4 regions of the Parashewanella sp. 2304DJ23-3 genome follow, and region 4 is predicted to be linked to each of the others. Evidence: predicted binding sites of a transcription regulator. Region 4 holds the regulator's gene; each other region holds the start of a gene.
The links. The regulator sigma-54, encoded in region 4, starts transcription at its own class of promoters, with help from an activator protein. The targets are predictions, from matches to a motif close to GTTGGCACGNNNNTNGNNT.
Positions count from the first base shown of each region.

Region 1: AC1EU2_RS06765 (YggN family protein) is a predicted target of sigma-54. The motif match lies at 4,691-4,709, and genes of this name have one in related genera.
Region 2: flgB (flagellar basal body rod protein FlgB) is a predicted target of sigma-54. The motif match lies at 6,336-6,354, and genes of this name have one in related genera.
Region 3: fliD (flagellar filament capping protein FliD) is a predicted target of sigma-54. The motif match lies at 3,571-3,589, and genes of this name have one in related genera.

Region 1 is NZ_JBWQOH010000002.1:191,596-199,840, forward strand. Features, by position in the region: gene AC1EU2_RS06755 (helix-turn-helix domain-containing protein) at 1-912, opposite strand, end outside; gene AC1EU2_RS06760 (TonB-dependent receptor) at 1,036-3,651, opposite strand; gene AC1EU2_RS06765 (YggN family protein) at 3,845-4,651, opposite strand; gene trmB (tRNA (guanosine(46)-N7)-methyltransferase TrmB) at 4,830-5,546, opposite strand; gene mutY (A/G-specific adenine glycosylase) at 5,667-6,731, shown strand; gene AC1EU2_RS06780 (oxidative damage protection protein) at 6,736-7,008, shown strand; gene nhaC (Na+/H+ antiporter NhaC) at 7,475-8,245, shown strand, end outside.
Region 2 is NZ_JBWQOH010000002.1:18,728-26,972, reverse strand. Features, by position in the region: gene AC1EU2_RS06030 (flagellar assembly protein T N-terminal domain-containing protein) at 1-1,027, opposite strand, end outside; gene AC1EU2_RS06025 (FlgO family outer membrane protein) at 1,204-1,839, shown strand; gene AC1EU2_RS06020 (LPP20 family lipoprotein) at 1,839-2,291, shown strand; gene AC1EU2_RS06015 (flagella synthesis protein FlgN) at 2,444-2,869, opposite strand; gene flgM (flagellar biosynthesis anti-sigma factor FlgM) at 2,883-3,233, opposite strand; gene flgA (flagellar basal body P-ring formation chaperone FlgA) at 3,348-4,049, opposite strand; gene AC1EU2_RS06000 (chemotaxis protein CheV) at 4,375-5,295, shown strand; gene AC1EU2_RS05995 (CheR family methyltransferase) at 5,419-6,249, shown strand; gene flgB (flagellar basal body rod protein FlgB) at 6,388-6,786, shown strand; gene flgC (flagellar basal body rod protein FlgC) at 6,789-7,217, shown strand; gene flgD (flagellar hook assembly protein FlgD) at 7,227-7,922, shown strand; gene flgE (flagellar hook protein FlgE) at 8,023-8,245, shown strand, end outside.
Region 3 is NZ_JBWQOH010000001.1:861,727-869,971, reverse strand. Features, by position in the region: gene ispE (4-(cytidine 5'-diphospho)-2-C-methyl-D-erythritol kinase) at 1-408, opposite strand, end outside; gene lolB (lipoprotein insertase outer membrane protein LolB) at 414-1,019, opposite strand; gene AC1EU2_RS03815 (hypothetical protein) at 1,109-2,278, opposite strand; gene AC1EU2_RS03810 (flagellin N-terminal helical domain-containing protein) at 2,526-3,392, shown strand; gene fliD (flagellar filament capping protein FliD) at 3,661-4,980, shown strand; gene fliS (flagellar export chaperone FliS) at 4,986-5,366, shown strand; gene AC1EU2_RS03795 (hypothetical protein) at 5,335-5,658, shown strand; gene AC1EU2_RS03790 (flagellar hook-length control protein FliK) at 5,680-6,825, shown strand; gene AC1EU2_RS03785 (flagellar basal body-associated FliL family protein) at 6,837-7,283, shown strand; gene AC1EU2_RS03780 (RNA polymerase sigma factor FliA) at 7,401-8,123, shown strand; gene motA (flagellar motor stator protein MotA) at 8,139-8,245, shown strand, end outside.
Region 4 is NZ_JBWQOH010000001.1:1,226,304-1,234,548, reverse strand. Features, by position in the region: gene lptC (LPS export ABC transporter periplasmic protein LptC) at 1-383, shown strand, start outside; gene lptA (lipopolysaccharide transport periplasmic protein LptA) at 370-927, shown strand; gene lptB (LPS export ABC transporter ATP-binding protein) at 924-1,655, shown strand; gene AC1EU2_RS05430 (RNA polymerase factor sigma-54) at 1,704-3,179, shown strand; gene hpf (ribosome hibernation-promoting factor, HPF/YfiA family) at 3,252-3,539, shown strand; gene ptsN (PTS IIA-like nitrogen regulatory protein PtsN) at 3,542-3,985, shown strand; gene rapZ (RNase adapter RapZ) at 3,982-4,833, shown strand; gene AC1EU2_RS05410 (HPr family phosphocarrier protein) at 4,826-5,095, shown strand; gene AC1EU2_RS05405 (AAA family ATPase) at 5,829-6,953, shown strand; gene AC1EU2_RS05400 (hypothetical protein) at 6,954-7,637, shown strand; gene mgtE (magnesium transporter) at 7,884-8,245, shown strand, end outside.

The DNA.
Region 1 (8,245 bases), on a different contig from region 4:
TTGCTCTAATTGTTCGGTCACTTCTTTAATTCGATAGTAATTTAAGAAGTCATTAAAGTTACGATAGTTCAATTCACCATTGATGATGTTTCTCAGCTTATATTCATGAATGGACACATGCTTAGCCAGCTTTGCGATTGTCAGCCCTTCTTGCTGATAAAACTTATCGGTTTCCATGGCGGTCAAAATCCGCAGCAACTCAGCTCTTGGTTTCTCTTTTAACTGATTTGATTCAGGAACGTTAGGCTCTTTTGAAGCAAAAAAGACTTCATACTTAACATCAACCAAAAAGAAATTAATCATTGTGACTAAGCATACTAACAATGATGCTTTTATAGGCTCAAAAACAGGCCAATTCAGTTGTAATACTTGTTCAAAGATAATAATAAAACCAATATAGATTGCCGCTAAGCTCAGTACTGCGCCTCGAATGTATCTCCGCTCTTGTACTAAGTCGTCTCTCCAATTCGCTAGCGCCATGGTCAGTGCGTGTAAAAGTAAACTGAGCTCTACAAAGATTTGGATGTAATTGAAGGGTGAAGCTAAAGACACGCCTTTGCCCATCTCAAGGTTTAAGGCTGCTGAAGTACCATTTACAATCACAGGAAATAACAGCGTACTGGATGCAATCATATATTGGCTGAGCTTAATTCTTTTACTCTCGCCAAACACGCTATTACTGACTAACCAAAATGCCCCTATGAGTGCATTTCCCGTTATAAAATCAATAACAAGATAAATATCCTTAACACCAGGTACGGAATACAAACGTCCGATCACATAACCGCAGCCACAAAGCATCAGTAAAATAAAACACCAAACCGGCTGACTACGAGGGAATCGTTTTAATAAAATTAAAACGCAAAAAAACATTTGTGCGAAAGCGAAGTGATAGAGAAAAGTCGACAGCATTCTTGCTTTATCTTTATAGTAATTCCATTCCTAAATTTACTATACAGATATAAAGCAGGATTTTACAATTTTGTTAAAGCCCTCTAATACGCCTTTAGAAAGAGGGCTTTATATTCTTACCTGTTAAAAGGCAAATTTCACATCAAAGCCGAATTCGACGCCACGATTTATCCGACCATATGGCGTACCCAATACATCCGCAGTCAACCCACCAACAGCGAGCATTTGGCGATTATCGAGTAAATTTTTACCCCAAATGCCCACTTCTAAGCTCTCATCTTCAATCGCCCAACTCAATCGAGCGTTTAAATCTTTTGTGTCTTCAAAGAAAGACGGAATAGCTTTCTTGTAATCTTCGAGTCCTGGTTCATCAGCATTGGTATTTTCAACAAATACATAATCTAAATGTAAACGACTATGGCCTGCACCAAAATCAGGCATCCAGTCCATCGACACGGTATAGTTGGTCGCAGGGTCAACATCTCGAGTACTGGCTACAACTAATGTCCCTTCACCATTATAAAACTCAGGCGACGAGATTTGAGTTTCTCGATATTCAGATACCAAACCAAAGCTTAAGTCTTCTGAAGCCATCCACTTAAATTCAAACTCAAGACCTTTGATCTCTCGGTCGTCATTAATGATGGTCGGAATCGCTTGAGTAAATCCTGGAGCTTTCGAGTCAACGGTTCTTTGGAAGTTATCAAGTTCTAAATAATAAGCACTGACATTGGCAACAAATACATCATTGATTAATCCCTTGTAGCCAACTTCATAGTTCGTTGTATCTTCAGGTTTAAATGAAGTTAAACTTGGTGTTAACGAGTCGAACCCGCCTGACTTGTACCCTGTAGAATATGAAGCAAAAATCATATGATTATCAGCGAAGTCATAACTGGTCACTAAACGACCTGTCACTTTATCCCATTCATCTTCCGTCTTTAAATTAACTTGTTGGAAAATTAAGTTATTGACTCCTGGTCGGACAGAAGTAAAAGTCGTTTCCGGGATATTCCAACTGAATGTTTTCTTATCACGTGAGTATCTAAGGCCAGCAATGACATTCCAGTTTTCGGTGATTGAAAAGTCAACATCGGCGAACACACCCCAGTTAGTGAAGCTCCCTTTATTATTAACGGTTTCAGTCCAAAACTTACCCGAATGACTTGGCCCAAAAACTTCAGCAATGCCTAATGCCTGAGCAACGGCGTCGTAGGTTATATCTCCTGAGAACTGAACAATTTCTGCCGTTAAAGGCTGCCCAGGCATACCAATTGCAGCCATAATATCTTCAGCAAAACCGAGTGCGGTTAATGCTCCAGCCCACTCTTGTGGATTCCAGATATGATCCAGAGGGAAACCACTGCTGCTATAAAGCTGCTGAACAACGCCATCAAACGTTGCCCCCTCCCCAAAAGCCGCAGCAGCATGCGCATCAGAATTACCACCAAGTTGAGCTGCAAGTTGTTGCGCCATGATCCCTTGGATACGCTGATTTAAAGCACCCGTAGTCAATCTTTCGGCTGTATCAGCGGTTAAATTAAGATCGGTAGTTTGGTTCACCGACTCTTTTGAATATGAAAAACCCGTTACTAGATTAACTCTATCTGTCGAATAATTTACCTGAAGTTCTGTGTAGAAAATATCTGAGTCTTCTTGATTATTAGTATCAAAATAACGTGTGATATCTCCCGTACCGTCTTCATCTTCACGATTGTTGGTGTCCCAGTCTCGGTAACTCACAATGTACTTTAGTGACCACTCATCATTAAACTCATGGTTTAATTTTGCATTGACACCATACATATCTCTAGATTCTCCGCCTTTAAATACGTCGTTTTCAGCTTTAGACGCAAATGGTGTCTTCCCCATGTTATAGGCAAATGGGCTTACGCCAACCGCCATAGGAGGCGCTTGGTCTAAATCGTCCCAATCGTAAGAAAATTGTAGATTTGTGTGCTCTGATATATCCCATAAAAATGCAACTCGGGCAGCATTATGATCTTTAGCACCTAAATCCCACTTTTTATATTCGCCATTCCAGACAGTATCTGCGACATTTTCAATAAAACCATCTTGTTTATTGGTGATCCAGTTCGCTCTTAAAAAAAACGTATCGTTGATTGGAAAGTTCACCATGCCTTCATAACGCTGTAAATTATCTGTTCCCCATGTGCCTTGAAGAAAGCTTTCAAACTCAGCGGATGGCGAATTAGGGACGATATTTACGACTCCCATTGCAGCATTACGCCCAAAGAGCGTCCCTTGAGGGCCTTTTAGTACTTCAACACGAGAGAGATCTGAGAATATGACGTTTTGCGCCGCTCTTGGCATATAAACATCATCATAGAAAGTCGCTGATGATGGATCACCACCTGCACTGATGTTCGGGCTGGATACACCTCTTATGGCTACGCTGGGTTGAGTTGCATTCTTATCATTGAACTTAAAGCCCGGAATAAACTTATCGATACCACTTAAGCCAATGGATTTACTTTCTTCTATTAGGTCGTTATTTACCGCACTGACCGTAACAGGAACTTCTAAAATACTTTGTGAACGTTTTTGAGCTGTAACCGTAATGATTTCAATATCGCTATCTTTATTTTCAGCCAACGCTGAAAAGGAAAATGGTGACACAAACAACGAAGCTAAAATGGCTTTAGTCACCAAGTTAATTGATGGATTAGTTTTTTGATGATTATTGCTTTTTTTATTTATTGTTGACGAGCGCAGCATTCAATTTCCCCTTTATCATTATTCGAACTTCCAGTTCACTGCTTTACCTTATTTGAGCATCGTCTTTTATGCCTACGCTTTTAATCAAAAACACTTACGTAAACTTAAAACAGACTGACGGATTTTTAAAAAACACAAAAAAAGGCGCATAAAGCGCCGAAGTTGGGATCAAGCAAAGCTAAAACATAAGAAATTAAAACGAGATATTCTTTCCACCATTTGATGTTGTTACAGCAACTGGGAAATCGGATATTTCAGGAATCGCATCACGAACTTTCGCTTCTAAGACAGCAAGTTCTTTGAAGTCTTCGCACATTGCATCGGCTTTATATTCCAATTTTTGTGCCTTTGCTTCTACTTGTGATTCGATATCTTTGCCCATCTTTTCCATCTTTTGCTCAAAGCTTGCAATCTTCTCGTCAAAACTGCCACCTTCTGAGGATATCAACTGACTGCCCAGTGAAATCATTATGCTACCAATTGAATTCTTAACTGCATCTTCGATTTCTTTTTCAAACTCTTCATCAAAAGCATTATCGAGTGTTGAATCTGTCGCCCCAAGGTAAAACTCACTACCATCTTGATAAGCTACTTTTGCGATACGTTGTTCAAGACCTTCCATCAATTCATCAATTTTATCAGCAGCGTCATCACCAAGAAGCGAATTCATTGTAATAGAAACAGCACCCGAGGCCATTTCCATTGCATCATTGACTAAATCAATAACTTCTGGGACTTGAGCATACATTTCATCAGAATACTGATTCAGTAACTGCACCTGTCCACTGTCCAGCTTGATTTTCTTTCCATCAACAAAAAGCTGACTTTGTTCTATGCGGTACTTTTCAGAACCATTGTCACTTACAACCATCATATTGGGTTTTATGGCTAAGTCGTAATTCAGAGAAACGTTACAGCCGTCACTGTCATGCGCCATTACAGAACCAGCAGTTAATGAAGACGTTATTAATATTGCGGTAGCTACTTTATTCAATTTCATGAGTCAGTCCCTTTTGTTCCATTTTGATTACACTAGGGATAACAGAAACTGTGCCAATTAGGTTAAGGTGCTGTATTAATTGGATTTAATTAGTTTTAGATGAAAGGAGTCAGATGAGGTAAAAATTAGAATGGCTAAGAGTTGGTAATATTCACCAACTCTTAGTAAAAGGGAAAGCTTATTCGGTTTTTTCGAACATAAGGTCCCAAACACCATGACCTAAACGATGACCACGAGCTTCAAACTTTGTGAGAGGTCGATGATCAGGGCGCTCAACATAGTTAGCTGTTTTAGACTGATTTTTGTAACCTTCAGATGCGTCCATCACTTCAAGCATATGCTCAGCGTAATTTTCCCAGTCAGTCGCCATGTGGAAAACACCACCAACTTTAAGCTTCTTACGAAGTAATTGCACAAATTCAGGTTGAACGATACGACGCTTATGGTGACGCTTTTTATGCCACGGATCAGGGAAGAACAGTTGAACTCTCGCTAAAGAACCATCAGCGATTGAGTTTTCTAGCACTTCAACCGCATCATGATGATATACACGTAAGTTAGTTAAACTTGCTTCTTCTGCAGCCATTAAGCAAGTACCAACACCTGGCTTGTGAACTTCAATACCGATGTAGTTTTTTTCTGCCGCCGCTGTAGCCATCTCAACAAGAGAAGCCCCCATACCGAAACCAATTTCCAGAACGGTGTCAGCGTCACGACCAAATACTTGTGACAAATCGATAGCTTCAGGGGAATACTCTAATCCCATGCTATCCCAGTTTTTTTCAATCGCTTGAGCCTGACCTTTGGTCAAACGACCTTCACGTAAAACAAAGCTTCGTACCTTTCTTAGGTATTTGCCTTCTTCGTTAAATTCAGCCGTTGTAACTTCGCTCATGTTTGCCCCGACAAGTATTGCTGTAGTAAAGAAAAGGGCAGCATTATACCCTTACCTAACTAAGTTGCAATTTTACTGTCTCCCTTGTGTTAAATATTGCGGCTCGTTACACTTCTTACCATGAAAAAAATTAAAACATTTTCCCAGCGTATCATCGATTGGTACGATCTTTTTGGACGTAAAACGCTTCCTTGGCAACAACATAAATCCCCATATAAAGTATGGATTTCTGAAATCATGCTGCAACAGACTCAAGTGACGACAGTTATTCCTTATTTTGAAAAATTTATGTCGAGTTTTCCTGATGTCATTTCGCTTGCTAATGCTGAGCAAGATGAAGTACTGCATCACTGGACTGGCTTAGGTTATTACGCACGAGCTAGGAATTTACACAAAGCCGCACAAATCATCAGAGACAAACATCAAGGTAGTTTCCCTACACAATTTGATGATGTGATTGAATTGCCTGGTATTGGTCGCTCAACAGCAGGCGCCGTTTTATCCTTGTCTCTCGGAAAGCAATTTGCAATTTTAGACGGCAACGTTAAACGTGTTCTTGCACGCCATGATGCTATCGAGGGTTGGCCGGGGAAAAAACACGTTGAGAATCAACTTTGGGTAACGGCTGAAACCTTATCACCACAAGATGATATCCAAAAATACAATCAAGCAATGATGGATATCGGTGCAACAATTTGCACTCGCTCGAAGCCACGATGCGAAGACTGCCCCGTCAACCAAGATTGCAAAGCACAGCTTCAAGGTAGACAAACTGAGTTTCCAGGCAAGAAACCAAAAGTAGAAAAGCCTGTTCGTAACGCTTTTTTCGCAGTACTTGTCTCAAATGGAAAGGTTCTGCTTAAACAGCGACCTCAACAAGGGATCTGGGGAGGCTTATGGTGTTTTCCTGAATTTTCAACGAGCGCTGAACTTGATGAGTACCTATTGAGCATGGATATTGATTTAAACACAGTTTCAGAACTTTCAGGTTTTCGGCATACCTTCAGCCACTTTCATTTAGATATTTCAGCAACTCTGATAAACTTGAGCAATAAAACCAATCAACTTACCGAACCTGATTGCGAGTATTCTGGATTATGGTATAGCTTGGATAATCCTGAAAAAGTTGGGCTAGCCGCTGCAACTGAAAAAGTATTAGCAGAAGTAAAAATTTCACGAGGATGAGAAAATGGCACGTACCGTAAATTGCGTATATCTAAATAAAGAAGCAGACGGATTAGACTTTCAACTGTATCCAGGTGAAATTGGAAAAAGAATTTTTGACACTATTAGTAAAGAAGCTTGGAGTCTCTGGCAAAAGAAACAAACCATGCTAATTAATGAAAACAAGTTAAACATGATGAATGCTGAAGACCGCCAGTTTATTGAGAAGAATATGATCGAGTTTTTGTTTGAAGGCAAAGACGTTCATGTTGAAGGTTACGTACCTGAAGAAAAATAGTTTTACTGTCTAAAGATCAACACGTCCTATCATTATTATTCATTAAGCCAGCGTTTCAAGCTGGCTTTTTTATCAATCACCGTTAATAATCAAATACAATTCATTGTGTTGGTAATAGACCAGTGTATGAATTGAAGACATATTTTTTCGTTTCAATATGCTTACTTTCAAACCAAGCAATTGCAAAAAGCGCCCCAATTACCATAAATACAAAATCGTAACGACCAAACGTGGCGTTAACTTCACCCAACCTGAGTTCATTTGTCGACCTCAATTATGGGATCAGCTTGGTCTCAGTGAGACAGTTTTAATCAACATAAGCCCTCCTCAAGGTCCGACAGTCGTTGATTAGCCTTAATCATTAAATTCGACAAACCACCGTGATCTATGTCACGATTCACTCAGGAAATAATAATAAGCTCAAAAATATTCCACAGATTTGAGCAATAAATTTTTGGGTAAAATTATGTCACAACATAAACCTGCCAGCTTGCTTGATGCATTGCTGCCAGTCTTAGCATTGATTACCATGCTAATGACTTCCGTTTATCTATTTTCATCAGACAGTTCATCCGGCGCCAACCAAATTGCATTAATTCTTGCAGCCTGTGTAGCTTTAGTCATTGGCGTAAAGAATGGATATACCTGGAAAGAAATGGAAAAAGGCATTATCGAAGGCATCGGTGTCGCCACTCCTGCACTTCTAATCCTTTTCGCCGTGGGGTCACTCATTGGAACTTGGATTTTAGCCGGTACCGTTCCGACGATGATTTATTACGGAATGCAGGTGCTGAATCCTGAATACTTTTATGCGGCATGTTGTGTCTTATGTGCGTTAGTTGCCTTAAGTGTTGGTAGCTCTTGGACTGTTGCAGGTACCTTAGGCATTGCTTTAGTCGGTATTGCTGGAGCGATGGGACTCAGCGTTGAAATTACCGCAGGCGCTATCATCAGTGGTGCTTATTTTGGTGATAAAATGTCTCCTCTTTCGGACACTACCAACCTCGCCCCAGCCGTAGCCGGTGCCGATATTTTTAGCCACATTCGTTATATGGCTTGGACTACTGTTCCAAGTATTATTCTGGCTTTAATCATCTTTTTCTTTTTAGGGCTAAGCACAGATACAACTGGACTAAACACCAATTTAACGGCAAGCCTAGCGTTACTGGAGCAAGAGTTTAACCCTAACCCAGTTTTATTAGCCCCGTTAGCGTTTGTTTTGTGGCTGGCTTACAAA
Region 2 (8,245 bases), on a different contig from region 4:
GGATAGCCTGTAATCTATCGGGTAAGTCACGTTTAAGAATGATTTTTAGAGTGTCATTGATATTCAGGCCATTTTTACGTCCAATATTCAATAGCAGTTGATTCTGTTTTTTTGCAATGATCTGTCCCATTAACGAACGATGGCTTACAAATCGCCCGAGATCTCTGGCTGCTTGTTGAAGAATGCGAGAGACTTTTTCGCCATACTCCGATGACCAAAATAAGTTTGTAGTTGTTGTAACGATTTGGTTTCTAGCAAACTCCCATTCAGCTTGAGTTGAATAGGATTTTTGCCAAACTTTTTCACCACTGATTGAGTGATATAAAGAGAGCTTTAGCTGAAACAATCTATTGGTTGAAGAGAATAAGCCAAATGAGGATTCTTGCTCACTTGAAGCGTCTATGAGTTCAGGAATAAGTACATACTGAGATTCAGTTTTAACACCCAACCACTGCGGTAACCTTTTATTGTCGGTAGACAGTTTTGACGGGACAAAGTCGAGCTTTTCATACGGGTATGAAGCTGAATAAGCGGTTTTAGATTGTTTATCAATGAGAGATGATAATTTTTTAGATATAGAGCTACCAAACTGATTTATTTGGCCGTATGCCAGTTGCTGAGGCACTAATACTAATGTTTGTGGCACTAATACCTGGTTTTTGTAAAGGCTTCTAGGCTCTCTATTTTGTGTAAGTCCATCGACAAACACTCTAAGTTCGATAATGAGCTCATCATCGTTGACATCTTCATTTGCTAATTCAAAATCAGTATTTTCTTTGGTTCTTTGATCTGTTGCAGTAGAAGCTTTTACTAGCTTGCCGTCAACAATTTCATATTGGTTGGTAATGTGCACGCCATACTGAAAATCGGCATTAAGGAGCGCATCATCGATGGCATTTTGTCTTGCTTGTTCAATATCATCATTTTCGATATATGATTTACCAATAACCTCGACCCAACTCGCTTGGGTCATAAACGGGAACAGTACTAAAACTGCGTTTAATAAGAGTGGAATAAACTTATTCATATATCGAAAATTCCATTAGTCAGTAATATGTCGTGAACACTAATATTTAAAACTATGCATTATTTAGGCCAGTAGTGAGTATTTATTGGCTGTATGATGAAAAACAAATGAGTAAAGAAATAGAGCGATTTGCCGATACTAACAATATCAGTATTTTTGTACGCTAGGCCAAAGTCATGAAAAATTTGCTTATTTTAGCTTTGCTCGCTTTAAGTTCAGCATGTGCTCATTACGACCATACACACGAACAGCACCAGTTTGTCCCATCCGAACACAGTATGCTTAATGAATCTAAGTCATCTGTTTTACGGTTAGCGGACGAATTAGCACATGAATTAACGACACAGAGTCTGCTTTTCGCTGAGGATGTTCCTGTTGTTGTAATGACCCCTGTAATGGCAAATGACTTCAGCAGGACTGTAAATTTTTCTGCCGCTTTACAGCAAAGTCTTATGACTTCTTTAAAGATGCGAGGTTATCAAGTGACTGATGTTAATGCGACAGATTCGCTGAAGGTAACGGAAAACGGTGAATTTATGTTGGCTAGAGACTGGCAGTTATTACCACACAACTTGTCTGTTGAACACGCTGTTGTTTCTACAGTCGAGCTGAATAAAAATGGCATCGTGCTAAACAGCAGAGTGATTAACTTGAATGACAATAGTGTCCTTTCTGCTGCTGAAGCGTCTTTACCCGTTTCGGAGTTTTCTCAATATGTTATGCCATCTGAAAAAGTGGTTGTGAGGGATGGAGTGGTATTTCGATATTCTAAAACTGGGCAAGAGAATGTTCGCCAGAGAGGAGTAAAATAATGAAACGACTATTTTTACTGTTAATGATCGTATTCGTTTCTGGTTGCTCGACAAACAGAGATAGGCATATTCAATGGGAAGCGGAAGCACCAACAGACTTTCCAACACTGACAGCCGTGGGGTACGCTTCACTTGCTAAACAACCTGGGAAAACTAAATCAGACAAGGTTCTTGCCGCACTACAAGCGTCAAAAGTTGATGCTTATAGGGAGTTAGCTGAGCAAATTTACGGTCAAAAAATTGATGGTGTTACCAATACTCATGAATGGAAGTTAAAGCATGACGAAGTAAGGGCGTCAGTCTCAGGTGTTGTTAGAGGTGCAAAAGTTGTTAAAAGCTACTTGTCAGGTGACTTTTACGTAACAGAGCTAGAGCTTGACTATAAACATGTTTGGGCGTTGTATCAGCAGCGTCAAAAGAGCTACAAAGTAAAACGAGTGGTGTATTTCTAACATCACTCGCCGATCTCGAAAGGTTAATCTTACTGATTCGTGCTTATCGCCTTAAGTTTGTTGGGGCGACTATCTCGGTGGGCAATCAAATACTGGGGATAGTTTCTTAATCAGAGGGTATGATTTTCAACGATTAATGAGACTTTTTAAGTTTAAGCTTCGACATTATTCCCTAAGGTCGAAATCGTAGATGTTTGACCTTTATCATCATAAGTCATCGAAAAGGCATTTCTACTGGCCTGAAGCGCATGTGACAAACGGCTAATGCTAGCAAGGTTGTGTTCAATAAGTGTTGAATTTTTCTGATTGTTTCTTTTGCAGTCATCCAATAGTGCTTTGGCTTTTTGAGCTTGGCCAAGAAGCTCTTCAGATTGTTTAATCAATTGAGCATTTTCTGGAAGGCTTAATTTTGTATCATTAGATTGAAGCAGTGTTAAGCACTCTGATTTTTTTTCAGCAAGAATGAGCAAGGCGTCAGTGTCTTGTTCAGAAAGAGCTGCACTTTCATTTTTAATTATTTCAATCAAATGATTGAGTAAATTAAGTTGATGTTCAAGAAGTTGGGCTGGTTGTTCCATTTTTATACAACGACTACTCAGAAACTGAATTTTGCTTATCTTTATACAGGTCATTCAACTCAGATTCAAAGCTAGAAATATTTTTTGCTAACTTCTGAGGATCAATTGAATAGCGTCCTTCTGAAATAGCCTGTTTAATTTCAGATACTTTTTTCTGATCGACATCAGACATCAAAGATAACTTAGTTTGCATCTTTTGAAGTTGTTGAGCCTGAGCCGTTATAACAACAGAGTCACCTTTCTGAGCTTTACTCGCTTCAGGTTTTGAAGTGGTTTGCTCAGAAACAGAGGACTGATTCGCAGCCTTTCTTGTTTGCATGCGTGCCGATAAATTGCTGTTTAGCTTATTTGTATCGATAGCCATTTTTGTGCCCTAGCAATAAAAAGATCAAATAGTCTATATGGTATATCGACAGATAAAAATATAGCTTTAGCAAAAAAGCCAATTTAATTTTACAAAGATACCATTGAGTATATTCTACATCCTGACTTGAACTTCGCCAATCCCAATTACTTGAGCTTTAATGGTTTTATTTGAGTGATTGTTCATAACTTCAATGGTGTCGTGCAAATTTCCATCAGTTTTTGCTGTCCCAGTAGTTCGAATAGAAAAACTTTTCGTACTAGCAACGATTTTCACTGAGTCTCCTTTGCAAACAAAACATATATTTTGCGAAAAGATTGGATGATTTTTAGCAATTCTTTTTTTGGTTTTTGTTCCTATGATTGCTTCTAACGTGTCAAAGTGTGTCCCGCGGACAGAATTCTCATCAAGATATTTCAATGTCACTTTCGAAGCGTCAATTAACTCATTTGCCGCTAGAGTTTTAGTGGGCACAGCAACTTGATATTGAGTCTTAACTACTACAGACAGGTAGACTTGCCAAGGGTAGGAGTGATTCGTTTTACAACTCAATTTTACGGTATTATTTCTCTTGAGTTTTGGTGTTACTAAAGTTGCCAAAATAGGAGAGATGCATTGTGGTATTTTAAATCGCTCGTTAATATTTTGAGGTGTGATTGTGATTTTGGCGTTTTTTGCGGGAATAATTTTGTCTTTTACGGCACGCTGAGCAGCATTAGAAATGTCTTGTAACGTCGGAACGTAAGGATTTACTTTACTGTAAGTAAAAGGCGAAGCAACCATCATGGCAATAAATAAAAAAAAACTGACTTTCATTTTTTTAATACTCTGTCGATATATAAAAATATGCCTATACTTTGTGCGTGCAAGTAAATGTTTATTTACTCTACGTCATAATTAGTATGGTTATAGTTTAACAATATACTGTAAAGTTATTGGAGTTTATTCCGTTAAATATTTACAATTGTGTAGCATATCCATTTTTTACGTTAAAAAATGAGATGTGCGAACTTATAAAGATGCAACGGAACTGATTCATCTTAATGGCAAAAGGTATAATTGCGAAGACACTTAGATTTTGTTCTTGTTTTAGAGGCTTATGCCATCAAAACATGGACTGTTGTTAAGGATAGGCAGAGCTATGTCAAGTATTCTCGAGTCGGTAAACAAGCGAACTCAACTTGTTGGTCAAAACCGTTTAGAGCTATTGTTATTCAAGTTTGATGATTCTCAAAAGTTCGGAATCAATGTATTTAAAGTCAAGGAAGTGCTTCAGTGTCCACCCTTAACATCTCTTCCTAAACTCAATTCATTTGTTCGCGGAATTGCTCATATTCGTGGTACGACGATTTCAGTTATTGATTTAAGTGCTGCCACTGGTGGGAAACCAATCGAGAACATCGATAAGAGCTTTATCATCATTTCAGAATACAACCGAAGTGTTCAGGGGTTTCTCGTATCCTCAGTTGAGCGTATTGTTAATATGAACTGGGAAGGTATTATGCCTCCTCCCACCGGTGCAGGTAAAAATTCATATTTAACGGCTGTTGCTGAGTTAGAAGGTGAGCTTGTAGAGATCTTAGATGTAGAAAAAATTCTAGACGAAATCTCCCCTGTGAAAACCGAGATAAGTAAAGAGATTGATGAGCAACTGACAATAGATAGAGAGCAACAATATAACGTGTTAGTGATTGATGACTCATCAGTCGCTCGTAAACAGATTGTAAGAGCACTTTCTTCTCTTAATTTGAATATTGAAACCGCAAAAGATGGTCGCGAAGCGTTAGATATGCTCAAGCATAAAGCGGAAGGTAGTGAAGACTTATCAAGTGATATTCCTCTGATTATTTCAGATATCGAAATGCCCGAAATGGATGGTTATACATTAACGGCCGAAATCCGAGGAAATCCAAAGCTGAAAAATATTAAAGTTGTTTTGCATACTTCGTTGAGTGGCGTATTCAATCAAGCGATGGTGCAAAAGGTTGGAGCTGATGATTTTATTGCAAAATTCAATCCAGATGAATTAGCTTCAGCAGTGAATAAACAACTAAGCTTGTAACATAAATTATATTAGTGTTATTACACTATTAAATTCGTTGTTGAATTGATTCAGAAGCTAAGGTATAAAGCAGCGCCTTAGGCAAACTTGAATGCCAATTGTATTAAAACTTAGGATGGTACGGTGCCAAATAGCACACTTGCAGATGATGAATACCAAAAGTTTCGCCGCTTTTTAGAAAAGCAAAGCGGAATTGTATTAGGTGACAATAAACAGTATCTAGTACGCAGTCGACTTGCGCCTTTGATGGGAAAATATGATTTGCCAAGTATTTCTCATGTGGTTAAGCGTTCGATGGAGCCTACTGAACGTCAACTAAGACTTGATGCAATTGATGCAATGACAACGAATGAAACCTTATGGTTTCGTGATCGTTATCCATTTGAGTTGCTTGTTAAGCAAGTACTTCCTGAAATGGATGCCAAAAAAACGCCAATCAAAGTTTGGTCTGCGGCTTGTTCTTCAGGACAAGAACCTTATTCTATCGGAATGAGTATCCTTGAATACCAACAGCAAAAAGCGAACAGTTTTGGTCGTGGCATTACTGTTACTGCGACTGATTTATCCTCAACGATGTTAGAGCGCTGTGCTCAAGCTGAATATGATAGCCTGGCATTGGCTAGAGGGTTGTCTGAAGAACGAAAGCGTCAATTCTTTGATGACTTACCGTCTGGCAATATGAGAGTTAAACCTAAAGTACGCTCATTAGTGAACTTCAGAAGCCATAACTTGCTAGAAAGTTACAGCATACTTGGCAAGTTTGATGTGATATTTTGCCGAAATGTTTTGATTTACTTTTCAGCAGAGGCAAAGGCTAATATCTTACGGCAATTCGCTGCCGCCCTTAATCCAAATGGTATCTTGTTTCTTGGGGCTTCTGAGTCTATCACTGGTTTGACGGACGAATTTGACATGATTCGTTGCAATCCAGGTATTTTTTATCGTAAAAAATAATCTATCCGGTTGTATAGCGGGTTTATCTCGCTTTTCTTTTATTCATATCCGCACTATTTTCATTCAAATTTCACTCCCATAATTTTATTGGCATACGTATTGCATTTACAAAGCAAAGTCCATTGTAAAGGCAATTTTATGGCGATTGGTTTCGATAAAGCATTAGGTGTTCATCAGCATACGTTAGGCGTAAGAGCTAAGCGTGCAGAGGTATTGTCCAGCAATATCGCAAATGCAGACACACCTCATTACAAAGCAAAAGACGTCGATTTTGAACAAGCGATGCGAAGCGCTGTGTCAAAACAAAGAGGCGTCAGTTTAGGTGGCACTCACCAAAAGCACTTTTCAATTCAAAGTGTAGTGCAAGCCGAAACAGGCTATCGAATTCCTAACCAACCAGACACTGGTGATGGCAATACAGTGGACATGCAAACAGAACAAGCTTCTTTCATGGAAAACGCTTTGGAATATCAAATGTCACTTGGTTTTTTGGAAAGCAAGTTTAATGGCATGAAGAAAGCGATAAGGGGTGAATAATTATGAGTTTATTTAATATTTTTGATGTTGCAGGTTCAGGTATGTCTGCACAATCAGTTCGCCTAAATACGACTGCGAGTAACATTGCCAACGCAGACGCGGTATCCAGCAGCATTGATGAAACATACCGCGCACGTCACCCTATTTTTGCAGCAGAGATGGATAAAGCTTCTGCTTCTCAAATGCAGGGAAACCAGTCATCAATGAAAGTTGCAGTAAAAGGCATTGTTGAAAGCGACAAGCCACTGATTAAAGAATTTTCACCAGATCATCCAATGGCTGACGGTGACGGTTTTATTTACAAACCAAACGTTAATGTGATGGAAGAAATGGCTGACATGATTTCTGCGTCTCGAACATATCAAATGAACACCCAAGTTGCTGATACTGCCAAGAGCATGCTTCAGCAAACGTTGAGAATGGGCAAGTAGGAGTAGGTTATGAATGACATTAACTCTACAGGTAACCCTTTTTTAGACAGTTTACGGCTGCCAGAGCAATCGGAAACGCCAGAGCCGAATAACAATCAGTCTCTGACACAAGATGATTTCTTTTCTTTGTTATCTCAGCAGTTGGCATATCAAGACCCTTTTAAACCTGTTGATAACGATCAGATGATTGCGCAAATGGCGTCATTTTCAACTGTTGATGGGATTGGTAACTTAAACAAAGAAATTTTGAACTTGAATCAAACTATGAGCTCAAGCCAAGCGCTTCAAGCTTCAAGTTTGGTTGGACGCAAAGTTTTGATCCCAACAAGTTCGGGTAATGTTTCAGCCACAAATCCAGAGCTTAGAGGTGTGGCTAGTACAACATCGCCAGTTGAAACGATTAACGTTCGAGTGGAAGACAGTAAAGGTCAGTTGATCACGACCTTCGAAGCCGACGGTAGCGACGGTGGCAATATCGAGCTTAAGTGGGACGGGAAAGATAAAAACGGCAACCCTGTTGCAGAAGGTGAGTACACCTTAAAAGCCAGCGGGATTGTTGATGGTGAAACACAAGATTTGCCAGTTTCAACTTATGCACACGTAAGTAGCGTTTCACTGGGTACTGCTCAGACTGGAGCCATCCTTAATTTGGCAGGCGGAAGTGCCGTTAAATTGAGTGATGTGTTAGCCGTTTCAGAAACTTAGAAAGAACACAAGAAAAGCCGATTAAACCGACTTTTCATATTTGGAATAAGAATTTGGCGAGGATTCGCCAGTTAAATCTTGATGCAGAACAGGGGGACTTATGTCGTTCAACATCGCCTTAAGTGGCATTGAAGCCGCACAAAAGGACTTAAACACTACCGCCAATAATATTGCAAATGCCAATACCATTGGTTTCAAAGAATCACGTGCTGAGTTCGCTGATGTTTATGCAAATTCAATTTTTTCGAACGGTAAAACAAATGTTGGTGGTGGGGTGACAACGACTCAAGTTGCTCAGCAATTCCATCAAGGTAGTTTGCAGT
Region 3 (8,245 bases), 360 kb from region 4:
AAGTTGAATTCCAATGTAAGCGAGCTCGTCAGTTGACAGGTTCGTTTGCCAAAGCTGGTTTAAGGCTAATAAGGTGGTTGCGGCATCTGATGAGCCTCCACCAATTCCACCGCCCATTGGCAGGTTTTTTTCTAATGTTATATCTGCGCCATATGCAGTTTTTGTTTGTTGTTGTAATAATTTTGCAGCTTTTAGAATTAAGTTATCGCTGGACGCAACAACTTGATTTAATTCGGAGTGAAGATTTAATTGCTCGTCGTTTCGTTTGGTAAACTCTAAGAAGTCTGACTTATCAAGAAACTGAAAAACGGTTTGCAGTTCATGATAGCCATCGGTTCGTCGACCATTAATGTGCAAACATAAATTGAGTTTTGCTGGTGCGGGAAGTTTTAATGTGTGTAATGTCATGTTTTTCACTGTGTTACGGCGAGCGCTTGCCATTCATTGATTTGAACTTTTAAATCAAGTTCAGGTTGTTTGACTTGAAGCAGTCTAGGAACATTTGCGCCACTTTGTTGTTGCCAACTTTTATACGTGAGCGACCATTTTGTTCCATCTAATGAGATTAATGCTGATTTGGGGTTACCATCTGAGTCGAAATTGCTAATGAGCTGTTTTTGATGAATTTGACCCGTGATCCAATAAGGAAATTGATTTACGGGAATAGACCAACCAGTAAGCCTTCGTAAAAGTCGCTGTGCATCAGTGCCTGTGTGAGTTTTACCATCAGCAGTCAAAGTGACGTTGTTTGGTTTAGCATCAAGAGATAGTACCGTTGTACCCAACATTGTGGTAAGAGTGAGTTGATCTCTATTGGGTTCATGAAGCCAAAAAAGATTAGTGCTGACTTTATCTTGTGGGGTTTTAACAAGTAGCTTACCTTTGAGCTCCCAAGCTTGGGCTTGTTTAACATCAGAGACTTGAGTGGGTAATAATGTTGTTTTTGGCAACGAAGTACACGCACCTAACAAAACAATAGTAAGTGCGAGTACAAAATTTTTAATATTCAGAGGCAGCAATTTCAAGGTGTTAGTTCGAAAGTGAGTTTAACTGCAATCATAACTGCTTAGTGCGATAGATCAAAGCCACTTACTTTCGAATACATCAATTACATTAGGTAAGGTACTTCTTTATAATACGCCGCTTGTTTAAATATGGGGTTAATTGAAATCATGCCCATTTTTTCATCGTCTGACGTTTTCGATAAGAAGCCAACTGCTTTTATCAAATCGAAATACTGTTTAGATTTAATAATATCAAAGTTTAGTTTTCCAGCTTGATCGCTGACTTTAACGACCCCAATTTCACTTTTCATTTTTTTTAAGTCAGAAAACGCAATATCAAATTCATCCGGATGGTTTGGTACAGCAAGCAAGGCATAAATATCATTATCGTAATCAGAATTAGGTAAAGGTTTCTGGTTAAGTGTCAGTTTGTAAGTGGTCAACTTTCCTTGAGCAGGAGCCCCTGGAGAGAACACATATCGATTTAAACTAAGTTCCTGTGAACCTTGAGAAAGCGAATGGGTTGCGTTAAATGTGAGTGTGACGGTATTGGTATTTTTATCTGCTTGGTTAATTACAGGTAAGGAGGTATTTAATTGGCCTTCTTTAAAGGCGAAGTCAGGCTTGGCATTATTCTGATAAATATTTCTAATGAAATAAGATTGCCCACTGTAAGGCATAACAATGATCGATTGGTCTGCTCCATTCTTAAAAAATACCGTTTGCCCAGCATAAGTAATATTGTGAGTAGTACTTTCCGCTGTTAATGGTTGACCGTGAGCAAGATCATCATTACGCACAACGATAAGAGCGTGTTGTTGTTTGATTAACGAATGCTGATGATCGGGCAGTTCGCTGACATAATAAACATCATCGTAGTGCTGAACGATGTGTAGCGCTTTCAGTTGGGGATCAAATTGATAAACATAAAGGCTATCACCAACATTCACAGTTGAGCTTTGGTTGACGGCAAGAAATGAAGGTATATCGGTATCAGTATTTTCAATGAAACTTCCCCCTTGGCTAAACGTCATGAGATCTGAATTAGTGACTTTTATCTTGTTATGAGTTTCAGTATTGAGGAGGTACGAGGGGCATTTGGCACCTTGCTCACCGTAATTTCCAATGAAAAGATATTTTCCTGAATCACTCGTTGCGATATTTTGTGTGGCGCAACCTACTTTTTGATAACCATTCAGCATCGAATGAGATTGAGCCAAACATGGAAAAGCAACAATAGAGAAGCACATACACAGAAATGTGGCCTTAATCATAATATATAACCAGTGTGGTGATTTTTAATTAAGGTACATTTAATGAGGTAACATTTCGCTGAATAAAACGTCAATTGTCATTTTACGAGATACACTTTTATAAAACGTTCTATTTTTATTTATTGAAAGTATTAGTTTTTTATCTTTTTCTGATAAAAAATTTTAAATCGACTTTAGTTTGCTTTTTCCATGCCGTCTTTTTGTTGGTGAGACAAGAAAACAAATTCATTACATGGAGGAAGACACTATGTTGTCTGTTCACACTAATTACGCATCTCTAATTGCACAAAATTCAGTAACTAAAAGCAACGACATGTTGACTAACGCCATGGAGCGTCTATCGACTGGTATGCGCATCAACAGCGCTGCTGATGATGCTGCAGGTCTTCAAATTGCAACTCGTCTAAACTCTAACGTTGTGGGTATGCAAACGGCTAGCCGTAACGTGTCTGATGCAACTTCTATGCTACAAACGGCTGATGGCGCTTTAGATGAAGTAACTACAATTGCACTTCGCCAAAAAGAACTAGCACTACAAGCTGCAAACGGTGTGAATTCAGATGCAGATTTAAACGCATTACATGCAGAGTTTAATGAACTTAGAACTGAAATTACTCGTATTATTGGTGATGGCACAACTGCCAACCCTGGCACCCAATATGCTGGTAATGATTTATTTGGTACTTTAGATGGTGGTGTTGACTTTCAAATTGGCTCTTCAAGCACTGAAGTATTGACTGTAACAGCAGCCAGAATTGATTTAGCTGCGATTGATGATGGTACAGGTGGTGGTACAACCGTTAACCTTAGTACTGCAACTCTAACGACTAGCACTGGCGCTAATGATGCTATTGACGTTGTAGATGCATTGTTGAATGAAGTTGGAACTAGACGTTCTACGCTAGGTGCTAATATCAACCGTCTAGGTCACACAGCTTCTAACTTAGCTAACGTGACTCAAAACACTCAAGCTGCTGCTGGCCGTATCATGGATACTGACTTCGCTGTTGAGTCTGCAAACATGACTCGTAACCAGCTTCTAGTTCAAGCTGGTACGAACATTCTGTCTTCTGCGAACCAAAACACTAACTTGGTTATGGGACTATTGCGTTAATCATCAACTCGGATTGCAATCTTTCCTTCTTAGGCGCTATTTGGCGCCTTTTTTTATCCCTAAAGGAAAATAAATTAAGGGGAAAAACCATTTCCTTTTTGTAAGTTAGAGCGGAAGAAGGTTAGCTTGGTTTTAGATGGGATTGACTGTAATTGTTTGTTATTAAATGTTTTATTTTGTTGGCATGACTTTTGATGAGTAAACGATAAGAATAAATTAAATCTGCGCTCATTGATTCGTGTTGCCTTGAATCAAATGGAGGAATGTCATGGTTGCTGGTGCTGGTTTTATACCAACTGAAATATCAAGAAACTTAGTTAATGCTGAGCGTGCCTCAAGAGACCAGCTGTACTCAACGAGCTTTCAGCGTTATCAAACAGAGTTAAATGCTTACAATACGCTGGAAAAAAATTTAAAAAGTTTAGAAGGTAAACTTTCTGCTATTGGAGGTGACAGTTTTACAGCAAAGAAAGTCGATGTTATTGGCGAAGAGCTTACTGCGACTGTTACCAGCAGTGCACCACAAGGCACTTATGATGTGGTGGTGTCGCAATTAGCACAGGCTGAGCAATTAACTCGTACTTTTGGTAGTGAGACAGATATTTTACCAACAACGGGTCTGCTAAATATTCAACTCGGTGCCGATCCTGCAGATGCCATTAGCATTGATTTATCTGTGGTAAATGCTGGTGGTACAGAAACTGTTGCCGATCTTAGAGATATGATCAATCAACATCCTGACAACCCAGGTGTACAAGCCTCAATCGTTCGAACGGGTAGTAACGTCGAGCTGATGATGACCTCAAAAGATACTGGGGCTGAAAACACTATTGCAGTGACCTTAGATGGAACTGATTGGGGAATGACAACTCGTCAGGTAGCTCAAGACGCACAGTTTAGTATTAATGGTGTGGATATCAGCAGTTCCAGCAACTTTGTTGAAAACGTGATTGATGGCATTTCATTGGATATTGATAGTGTTCATGCGGCAGGTGAAAGCACAACTCTAAAAGTTAAAGCAGATACGGATACTGCCAAAGAAGCTGTTGAAGAATTTGTTACTGCTTTTAATGTACTTCAGAATCAAATCGGCTCACTTACTAGTGGGTTAGGTAGCGCAGCCACAGATACTGACTCAGAGTCAGTAGGCGTACTAAATGGTGATGCTTCAGTTCGTGCACTTCAGGGGAGGCTGAAAAATGTCTTGTTCGAAACTGCACCCAATGGCATGCGATTAGCTGATATCGGACTAGAGCTAGATAGATACGGTAAGTTAAGTATTGATAGTGAAAAACTGTCGAATGCATTACGTGATGATGCTGATGCTGTTGAAGCTTTATTTACTGCTGATGATGCCTACATAGACAAACTCGAAGCCGTTTTAGATCCTTTTACCGAATTTAATGGTTTTATTGATACTCGCCAGAACAATCTCAAAGATAGAACTGACCGTGTTGAGAGTGATATGGAACGTTTTAATCAACAAATGGAACAAAGATATCAGCTTTTGTTATCTCAATTTACTGCAGCTGAGGCGGCAATCAACAGGCTAAGTTCATCAAGCTCACTTTTTAGTACAGGAACATAAATTTAATGTTAAACGAGCAAGATCCTTTTAATGCTTATCAACAAATTTCGTTAGACGCCCGTGCGGCGTCTGCGAACCCACATGAAATGGTACGCATGTTGTTAGATGGTTTACTTGAAGAACTCGATCGTACTTCAGGTTACATGGAAAGAAAAAGTTTTGAAGACAAGGGTAAAAGCGTCAATAAATGCCTGAATATTGTCCACGGCTTAGATTCAATGTTGGACATGGAAAACGGCGGTGAAATCGCAGTGAGCCTAAACAACCTATATGACTATTGTAGTCGTCAGCTAGTAACGGCAAGTGTGCAAAACAGTATTGAAGAACTTCAACCCGTTGTGAAGGTAATTACAGATGTCAGAGCCGGTTGGCAAAACCTTAACTAATCAATTTCTGAAATTAGAGCTAGCTTTTAAAAAGTACGGTGTTCAACAAGATATTTCTAAGTTAGAGCAGGTAAATGACTTATTAATCGAGATTGTTGAAAAGTACGGAAAAGGACAATCCGAAGCTGAAAAACAGGCATTTACACGTTTGGGCAAGGCACATAAAAAAGCCATTGAAACGTTAGAGGCAACAAGACAAGAGCTGTCAAACAAAATGCAGCAGTTAAAAGAACAAAAAGAAGGGCTGAATGCCTATCAATTGACTGAATCAAGTCATCAGTTTAATCGATAGCAGTGGTAGGGCAGATCAATAATGGCAATAATAAATACGCTTCAAGTTGGGACAACATCTTCCTCCTCTATTACGGGCAACGGTACCACGAGTCAGTCGGTTGCGGGATTTTCACTGTTAGGTGGAAAGCTTGCTGCCGAGACTACCAGCGCAGAATCTTCACCTCAGAGCGAGTTAGATTCTATCTACGGTGCTCAAGGTGAAGGAGCTCAAGTTCTAGCGACACTTACTGACTCTACCATTCACACTCGTGATAAAAACACCCTAGGAAGTGCGCTAAATACGGCTGGAACTTTCGTTAATCAAGCCAAAGCCCAATCAGAAAAGAACAGCATGAATCACCTTCAGCAACCGAGTGTTGTGGGGGGGGCTTATGATGATGGATATGCTCAAGAAAACACGCTAACACAATCCATTTCTACTGGAGTGAATTCAGTATCGAATTCGCCAAGCAGTGTCGCAAATATTGAAGCCAGTCAGCTCAATCAGACACAACACCAACAAGCACCGTTTTCATTGGGTTTATCAAACAAAGCGTTTTCTCCCTCAGAGTCAAGTGGGATTAAAAGTGACACCATGCTCTCGCAAATGATGCTGCAAGGTGTTTATCGTTCTGCGCCACAACTGGCACAGCAGAACCAATTACAGATACAAAGCGTGGTTTCAGAGCTCAGTAATATTGAAAGTGCGTCATCTCAAGTTTCAAATATTCACACCCAAACATTGGCTTCTGCAAAGTCGAGTCAGTGGGGACCTATTCCCATAAATACAGCTCAGGCGTTACCTCATCAAAGTCAGCAATTAATAGGGCCTCTTCGAGAGCAGGTTCGCTTTCAAATTGATCAAAACGTTAAACAAGCTGAAATTCGACTCGATCCACCAGAACTTGGCAAGCTCGATATGAGCGTGAAATTGGACGGAGATAGATTACAAATTCAGTTAAATGCTGCCACCGCTCAAGTAAGGGATGCGTTGCAAGCAGGAATCGAACGCTTACGAAGCGACTTGGCGTTAGATCATGGTGGCCAAGTAGATGTGAATATCAGCTATGGTGAACATCAATCAGAACAACACCAAGCGGAAGAGGTTCAAATAATTGCGAGTTTTGATGAGGCTGAAAGTGAAATACAGCAAACAGTTTCGTCAGAACTCGACGTCAGAGCATAAGGAGAATGGTTTTGAGTAAAGCGGCAAAAGTTTTAGTAACAGTAAGTTTTATCGCAGTATGGTCCGCAGCAATTTTTTATGTGGGGTGGCAGTCACCAAGTTTATTTGGAAAAGTGTTTCATCGAGATACGACAACCATGCCCAGCGCAAAGTATTACCCTCTAAAGCGAACCGTCGTTACGGTGGCGGGTGAAGACTATCCTCACTACTTATTGCTTGAAATGTCGGTGAAATCTTCTTCTGAAGAAGTAAAAAGAACATTAGAAGAAGCAGATTCTCTAGTTCGAAATACGTTAATGAAACTGTTCGCTAAAAAGCAATTTGAAGAGCTAAATAACCCAAATCATGTTGATACTTTGCAACAAGAAGTCCAGCTTGCTTTATCTAAAGTACTGAGTGAAAACCACTATGATTTAGAGCTAGAACAAGTGCTATTCACACGTATGGTTATTCAATAAACCAATCATTTCAGCGGTAATGATGGCCCTTGAAAACTCAAGGGCGCACCAAGCTTTGTTCGGTGATATCAACAGCTGAGACAACGATAAATCAGACTCAAATAAGAGAATAGGGATATGAATTCAGGTCAACTTGCATATCAGCATACCGGTGATGACGCTCCAGCCTCTAAACCCAATGAATCTCAATTGCTTCAACAATATTTACCCTTAGTAAAGCGAATTATCTACCAGCTAAAAAGCCATTGTGGCGCCACGCTAAGCCTCGAAGATATGGAACAAATCGGCATGATGGCACTGCTTGAATCTTCAAGACGCTACCCTGGCGGGTTAGACAATGGGTTTATTTCGTTTGTTAGCCAACGTATTCGAGGTGCGATTCTAGATGAGTTGAGGCGTCAGGATTGGCGGCCAAGGCCTGTACGTCAACAAGCTCATGAACTTAACGATACAGTTAGAAAGCTCACTCGAGAACTAGGTCGAGAACCAACAGATAAAGAGGTGGCTTTAGCTTTGGGGGTGAGCCCTGAACAGTATCGTGAGCGCTTACATGCTTCTTTGTCTGATTCGATGAAAAGTCTTGATGAAATGCTAGGTGCAGGCAGTCATTTTGTTGATGAAAAAAGTGTGCTGGGTGAAATATCAACAAAAGAAACATTATTTAAAGCAATTTCGAAATTAAATAGAAGAGATCAGGTAATTCTGTCGCTTTATTATCAGCATGAACTGAATTTACGCGAAATTGCTGCGACGTTGGGGTTAACTGAAACCCGTATTTGCCAATTACATAAACTCGCAATCAAGCAAATACAGCAAATTTTGCAAAAGTGGAACGAATAAGAACAGGATAACTGCATGAACAAAGTCTTTGGGTTAATTATCATACTTCTTTCTGTTTTTGGTGGTTACCTATGGGCTGGTGGTTATGTCAGCGCATTATGGCAGCCCGCTGAAATTCTCAT
Region 4 (8,245 bases):
GCCGAGTGACCGCTGAGCATATGGAACACTACCAAGATAAAGATTTAACGCTCTTTTCAAAGCCTGTGTATCTCATTTATGGTGACGACATTCATTCCCCATGGCGAGTAACGGCAGAACAAGGGCGTCTGCAAAAAATGCTGGGTAAAGTTTATCTTGATAACTCGGTTGAAATAAAAGCAGTTAATAAACAAGAGCCGCTTCAAAGTGTGATAACCAAACATTTGCAGATGGATCTAAAAACTAAGACCATGCAGTCAGATGAAATGGTTTACATTAAAGGTAACGGATTTAATAGCCAGGGCCGTGGGTTATATGCTGATTTTAATCAGGAAACGGTGCGCTTAAAAAGTCAGGTAACAGGAACTTATGAAACTAAGTAACATTATTATTTTTTCGTTGCTCATTGCAAGCAGTTCAGCTGTGATTGCAAAACTAAATGATTTGAAGCAACCAGTGAACATTAGTGCTGATGCTTCTCAAGGTGACATAAAGAAAAACCAAGTGGTATATAGCGGCAATGTATTGATCGTACAGGGGTCAATTAAAATTACCGCAGATGACATGAGTGCAACGAAAGATAAAAAAACAGGCAACGGCCAATTTATTGCAACGGGTAAACCTGCTAAGTTCAGTCAAGTTTTAGATGACGGTAAGTTAGGAGTTGCAAGTGCGACTAAGATTGCATACGAACAGAAAACAGGTGATTTAGTCTTAAGCGGTGATGCGCGTTTAGATGTAGGTGGCATAAAAATGCATGCGAACCTTATTCGCTATAATGTTGAAAATCAGCATGTTGAAGCTGAAGGCAGCGCTAACGGTAAAGATAAAGGCCGAGTGCAAACCATCATTCCAGCAGAAACTTACCAAGATAGCTTAAATAAAAAAGAAACATCGCCTAAGAAGTCAGCCGAGAAAAAACAATGACCCAAAAAACACTCACGGCAAAGCATTTAGCCAAAAGCTATAAAAGTCGGCAAGTTGTTAAAGATGTCAGTCTCACCGTTAAGACTGGGCAGATTGTTGGCTTACTTGGGCCTAACGGTGCGGGTAAAACCACCACTTTTTATATGGTTGTTGGCTTAGTTAAAAGTGACAAGGGTCAGATCTTTATCGACAATGATGATCTTACGCTTGACCCTATGCACCTACGTGCCAGAAAGGGCATTGGTTATCTGCCTCAAGAAGCGAGTATTTTCAGAAAGCTTTCCGTATACGATAACATCATGGCTGTATTGCAGACTCGTAAAGAGCTCTCTAAAGATGAGCGTGAAGAGCAGCTTGAACATCTACTTGAAGAATTCCATATAACACATATTCGTGACAATTTAGGTATGTCATTATCGGGTGGTGAGCGTCGTCGTGTAGAGATTGCGCGCGCATTAGCGGCAAACCCACAGTTTATTCTTTTAGATGAACCATTTGCTGGTGTAGATCCTATTTCCGTCATTGATATTAAGAAAATTATCGAGCAGTTACGTGAAAGAGGTTTAGGTGTATTGATCACTGATCATAACGTGCGTGAAACACTGGATGTGTGTGAGCATGCTTATATTGTAAGTCATGGTGACTTAATTGCAGAAGGTGCCCCTAGCGAGATCTTAGACAACAAACACGTAAGGGAAGTGTACTTAGGGGAACAATTCACGTTATAGTGAGCGGCATTGAAGCCGTAACAAGAACAAAAAGGGAATAGCGGTAACATGAAAGCGTCACTTCAGCTCAGGATGGGTCAAAGCCTAACCATGACGCCACAGCTTCAGCAAGCCATTCGCTTGCTTCAGCTTTCGACGTTAGAGCTACAACAAGAAATTCAACAAGCTTTAGAGTCCAATCCATTATTAGAAATGGAAGACGAGCAATTCGAATCATTAGAGTCGATTAAAGAACAACAGCTGCAATCAGAAGCCAAAGGTGAAGAACCAGAAGTTCCTATTGAAGACGCAGCAGTCGAAACGTCAGAAACCATGACTCAAGACTCAATGCCTGACGAACTTCCAGTTGATACAACATGGGACGAAGTTTATACCGCCGCCCCCAATTCCAGTTCCGGCGCTTTAATGCCTGATGATGAAACGTCGTTTCATGGTGAAACCAGCCATGGTTTATATGAGCATCTTGAATGGCAAAAAAACCTTACCCCTTTTTCTGATATCGATTTCGCCATTGCAACGGCGATCATTGAAGCCATCGATGAACGTGGCTACCTCACTCAAACAACTGAAGATATTCTCATCGCTTTAGGCGATCCAGAAATTGAGCTTGATGAAGTTGAAGCTGTACTTAAACGTGTACAGCACTTTGACCCAGTGGGCGTTGCTGCACGTGATGTCGGTGATTGTTTGCATATTCAGCTATCACAAATGGACGAGAACACACCGTATTTAGCGCAGACGAAGTTAATGGTTTTAGAATATTTACCATTAATTGCGACTCGTGACTTTCGCACTTTGATGAGAAAAACTAAGCTTAAAGAGCCACAGCTAAAAGAAGCGATTAATTTAATTCAAAGTTTAGACCCAAGACCTGGGTTGTCTGTAGGCCAAAAAGAAGATGAATACGTTACACCTGATGTATCAGTAATGAAGAAAAATGGCCGTTGGACTGTAGAATTAAACCCAAACACACAGCCTAAGATCAATGTGAATCAGCATTATGCAGCGATGGCTAAAGGGGCAAGAAATAAGGCGGATGGCCAGTTTGTTCGTGGACATTTGCAAGAAGCAAAGTGGTTTATTAAAAGCCTTGAAAGCCGTAACGATACTATTTTGCGAGTATGCAATGAGATTGTGAAAAAGCAGCAAGGTTTTTTTGAATATGGCCCTGAAGCCATGAAAGCGATGGTGCTTAATGACATTGCTGAAGAGTTAGAGATGCATGAGTCGACCATTTCAAGGGTGACATCGAAAAAATACATGCATACTCCTAGAGGGATCTATGAACTTAAGTATTTCTTCTCTAGTCATGTGGGTACTGAAGATGGCGGTGAATGCTCATCAACAGCTATTCGAGCTTTCATTAAAAAGTTAGTTGATGCTGAAAATACGAAGAAGCCATTAAGTGATAACAAAATGGCACAATTACTGAACGAGCAAGGGATTAATGTTGCACGTCGAACGATTGCTAAATATCGTGAAGCCATGATGATCCCACCATCAAATCAGAGAAAGAGTTTGTAAAATACCAATAAGAGTTGGTATAGAGAAATTTTGAAAAGTTAACCATTCAAATAACGCTAGGAGGCATAGGATATGCACGTAGAAATCACGGGACAGCAAGTCGAGATTACCGAGTCGTTAAAAGAATATGTGAACACAAAATTTGCAAAACTTGAACGTCGAATAGAACAGATCAATAATGTGCGCGTCGTGTTGAACGTTGAGCGTTCAAAACAAACCGCCGAGGCCAGAATTACATTGAATGGCAGTGAGGCATATGCAAAATCACAGCATAATGATATGTATGCAGCGATTGATATATTAATTGATAAAATTAATCGCCAAGTGATTAAACACAAAGAAAAGTTGATCAAACATTAACGATGGAATTACGCATCATCTTAAAGCCGGAGTGCACCACTTGTGCAACTCCAGGCAGTAAAAAGAAAGTTCTCGAACTTATCAGTGATCTTATCGCTGCGAAGTACCCAGAACTTTCGGCTCAAGAAATTTTCGAGAGCTTACTCAAACGCGAAAAAATGGGGAGCACTGGTATCGGCAACGGTATCGCTATTCCTCATGGTCGTATCGACAGCATTAAAGAGCCTGTTGCCGCTTTGATTAAATGTGAGCAGCCGGTTGCTTTTGAAGCAATTGATAAACAGCCAGTTGATATCTTATTTGCGCTGTTGGTTCCGTCAGATCAATGCCAAGAACATTTAAGCACGCTTTCTGCAATGGCTGAAAAGTTAAGTGACAAACAGACATTAAAGCAGTTGCGTAAAAGCCATGATGAAGAAGAGTTGTATCAGGTGATTACGGGATGAAGCTTGTTATTGTTTCAGGACGAAGTGGCTCAGGAAAATCCGTTGCACTGCGTGTGCTTGAAGATTTAGGCTATTACTGTGTTGATAATTTGCCTGTACCTTTGCTTGGTGATCTTATTTCTCAACTTAAACCGGATAATGAGCTCGTCGCAATCAGTGTCGATGTACGTAATTTACCAGAGCAAGATAAGATCCTTGAAAAGCAGTTAGAGAAACTTAATGATATCGAAATAAGTAGCTTTTTTCTGAATTCAAATGATCAAACACTCCTTAAACGTTACAGTGAAACGCGCCGTCTTCATCCATTATCCAAACATCATGTGACATTGCCTGAAGCGATCAAATTAGAAGGTGAGTTATTAGCACCGATTTCTAAGATGATGGATCATTATATTGATACATCTAGCTTAAATATTTACGAGCTGAGTGATCGAGTTCGTGAAATTTTACTTGGGCAAGTTGAAAAAGATCTCGTGATAAACGTTGAGTCTTTCGGTTTCAAGCACGGAATGCCGAATGATGCAGATTTCATGTTTGACGTTCGATTCTTACCTAATCCGCATTGGGAGCCTGAGTTAAGACCGATGACAGGGCTTGATTTACCTGTGCAGGAGTTCTTACAACGTCAACCGTTAGTCAATAAGCTGATCTGGCAAATCACTAATTTTATTGAAACGTGGATCCCGCAATTAGAGCGTAATAATCGCAGTTACCTCACCATTGCGATTGGTTGCACAGGTGGTCAGCATCGCTCGGTGTATGTCACAGAGCAAATAGCTCGTCACCTTTCAGCAGGCAAACATAATGTTTCAGCGAGCCACAGAGAGTTAGATTCTGCTGATGCTTAAACGAGAAGTTGTTATTGCCAACAAGCTGGGTTTGCATGCCCGTGCGGCAACCAAACTTGCCACGTTGGCGGCGACGTTTGATGCGAGTGTCACCCTTGAGCAAGGCGACAAGTCGGCTTCGGCTTCCAGTATTTTAGGTTTGTTGATGCTTGAGAGTGGCATGGGTAAAACCATTTCTGTGATCGCTGAGGGTGATGATGCTCAAGCTGCATTAGATGCGGTTTGTCAGTTGATTGAGGATAAGTTTGAAGAAGGGTGTTGACGTCTTTTAGGCTTGCTTCTTATTAGCTTAGTAAAACTTCTGAGAAGTTTATAAAGTCGTGGAGTTGCACTCCACACCGCCCAAAAGGGAGCTCTCCAGCAAGCTCCCCTTTGGATTCCCCAGTGCCGCCCCGCAAAGTTAAACGTTATTCCTCTTATGATAAAAAATCCCTAACGCTTTCGATGGTGCATCCATGCACCTCGAAATCTAGCGCCGCATCCATGCTGCGCTTACGTTATTTTTCACCAACGGTGAATAACAACTTTGCCATGGGAATAGTCGTCGCCTGCTAGGTTTTCGAAAATTCACCTGAATAAATAGTTACACAGTAGTTTACTCAAATGCTGTTTAAGGGCTGAATGTTCCCGTCGAAGCTGTTGAGGATATGGTTGAATATAAAATGGCGTGAGCCCGACAGGACGTCGGGCTAGGCTCTGGGGTACATGGATGTACCATCAGAGCCGTTAGTCATTTATTCAACTATATCCGAAATGTTCAGCTTCGCTGGGGCGGCATGGGATGATGCAAGAAGGGATTTGCTGGAGAATCCCTTTTTGCTCCGGTGTGGTCGGAAAGACCACGACTTTTAAAGTGCAGAGCACTTTCAACCATATTTGCCAAGTAGATAGACACACTATTAAAATGTTATGACAATTGAGTCCATCAATATAATGAGATTTCCACGAGAGTGGAGTATGATTACTTATAATATAGATAGTTAAAGGTACATCTGTTGAAAGTATTGAAGTTAAGTTTTGAGCAATCTAAACCTAAGCTAATAATTGACAATGTAGAGTTTGGTTCGTTGAATGTGTTAGTTGGCATATCTGGAGCTGGTAAAACTACAATTATTGTAGGTTTAAAAAAGCTAGTACAGATTGCTCAAGGAGCCAAAAGCCATTCATTTAAATGGAATTTAAGCTTTAAAGATGATCTTGATCGTAGTGTTGAGTGGTCTGGGGAGCTATCACCTCCCTCGTCTGTAACGGATGAAGGCGTTGAGTATGGACATTACCTTTCTGAAGTTTTAAAGATTGATAATGTAGAAATTATATCAAGGTCAGAAGATAATATTCAGTACAACGGTTTAACACTACCTAAGTTAGACTCACTTACTAGCCTGATTTATCAGTTTAGAGATGAAGAAGAAATCGTTAATGTTTATGATTCCTTAAATTCAATGACAATCGTAGATGTAGATTCGAATGATTTCTCTAGGCCAAAAGTCATACCTCTAGTTAACTCTAAAACTCATGAAGAGATTATTGATTCTGAATTAAATAATATCGAAGAAATATCTAGGAAGTATAAAGGTATTAAGTGTAGAGAAAAGATATACTATGCTTTTAAATTTGATGAAAATAGATTTGACGATTTTATTTTTGCATACACTAGTATATTTCCGTCTGTTAAAACAATAGAACCTCGATTGATAGAAGCTATTACGGATGATTCAAAAGAAAAAAGAAACTTAATTTATATCGACATGCATATGGAGTCTGGTGAGGTTGTCAACCAGCATTCAATTTCTTCCGGCATGTTCAAAACAATGATGATACTTTCAGAGCTATATTTCGGAAACAATAAGTCATCAATTGTAATCGATGAAATAGAGAATAGTTTAGGTGTTAACTGCTTATCAGATGTACTTTCTGAAATGGAGAGTACTGATAATCAAATTATTGTAACCTCTCATCACCCTAAAGTTATCAATATGATTCCAGCTAAGTATTGGAGTATTGTTTCAAGAAAGGGGAGTGTGATTTCTACACAGAAAGCTGAGTCAATTATAGGTTCAACAAGTAGCCACGATAAATTTATACAACTCATTAATAGTAAACTATATCGAGGTGAATAGGTGAAGTTGTATTTCCTCGTAGAAGGTGTTTCTTCTGAAATGCAAGTATACCCTAAGTGGATTAAGCTATATCTTCCAGATCTACAAGTTCATGATGATTTTGATAGTTTTAAGGACAGTAATTCGGGTATCTATTATATTTCAGGTGAAGGTTATCCATCTATCATAAATCATATAGAGAACTCCGTATCAGATATAAAATTATCAGAAGATGTCGATTATTTTTTTATTATTTTAGACTCTGATGAAGCTTCTATTGAAGCTCGTAAAAAAGAAGTTGAATCAAAACTTGAAACGTTAGAATTACCTGAGAGGGTGACTACATGTATAGTCGTACAAAAAAGATGCTTTGAAACTATTTTGTTATGTAATCGCAATGTAATTCCAAGGCAGCCAAGAACCGAGCCTCTCATCAGTTATATGAGGTACTACAACGTCAACGATCATGATCCAGAATTGATGGGATGTTATATTAACGAAGATACCCATTCTCAATTTCATGCAAAATATGCGATTAAAGCACTCAGAGAACGACGAATCAGGTACTCTAAATCAAATTGCAGTGGTGTCGCCAGTGAAGAATACTTTAAAAAAATCGTTGAACGAATACATAAAGAACAGCACCTTCAGTCTCTTTTTCCACTTATCGATGCGCTATCTGAAGTACGTGACAAACTGATATAATAAGACTATTAAGTCAAAAGATACAAAAAGTGGGTTGAGTCCCATGCTACTAATTTTAGCCCATTATTTTGTGTCGTTTTTGGTAATTATCTAATAAATTTCTGCTCAATGATTTTTTAGGTTAGTGAAAGCATACTATTTTCAGACAAAGAAAGAGCTATATTTCTGATCTTAAACCCTCACTTCTGAAAAAATCCCTAAATCCGCTACCCTTATTGCAATACATCATCTTGAGTTGGAGCCGCTATGCCATTAGAAATGTTGGATAATGAGCAAGCTGAGCAGCGTTTAAATCAGTTAAATCATGCGCTAAATAGTGGCATGTTCGTGCATGTGCGGCAGATGATGAATGATATGTCACCTTCTGATATTGCGTTGATGCTTGAGTCTTCCCCGCCGCAAACTCGTGAGGTGTTGTGGCAACTGATCGATGCGCAGCATACGGGGGAAGTGCTGGATGAGCTCGGTGAAGAGCTTAAAGACAGCTTTATTATGGAGATGTCGCCGCAGCGGTTAGCAGTTATTGCCAAAGATATGGATACTGACGATCTGGCTTATGTATTAAGAAGTTTGCCGGATAGTTTGTATCAACAGATCTTACAGTCAAT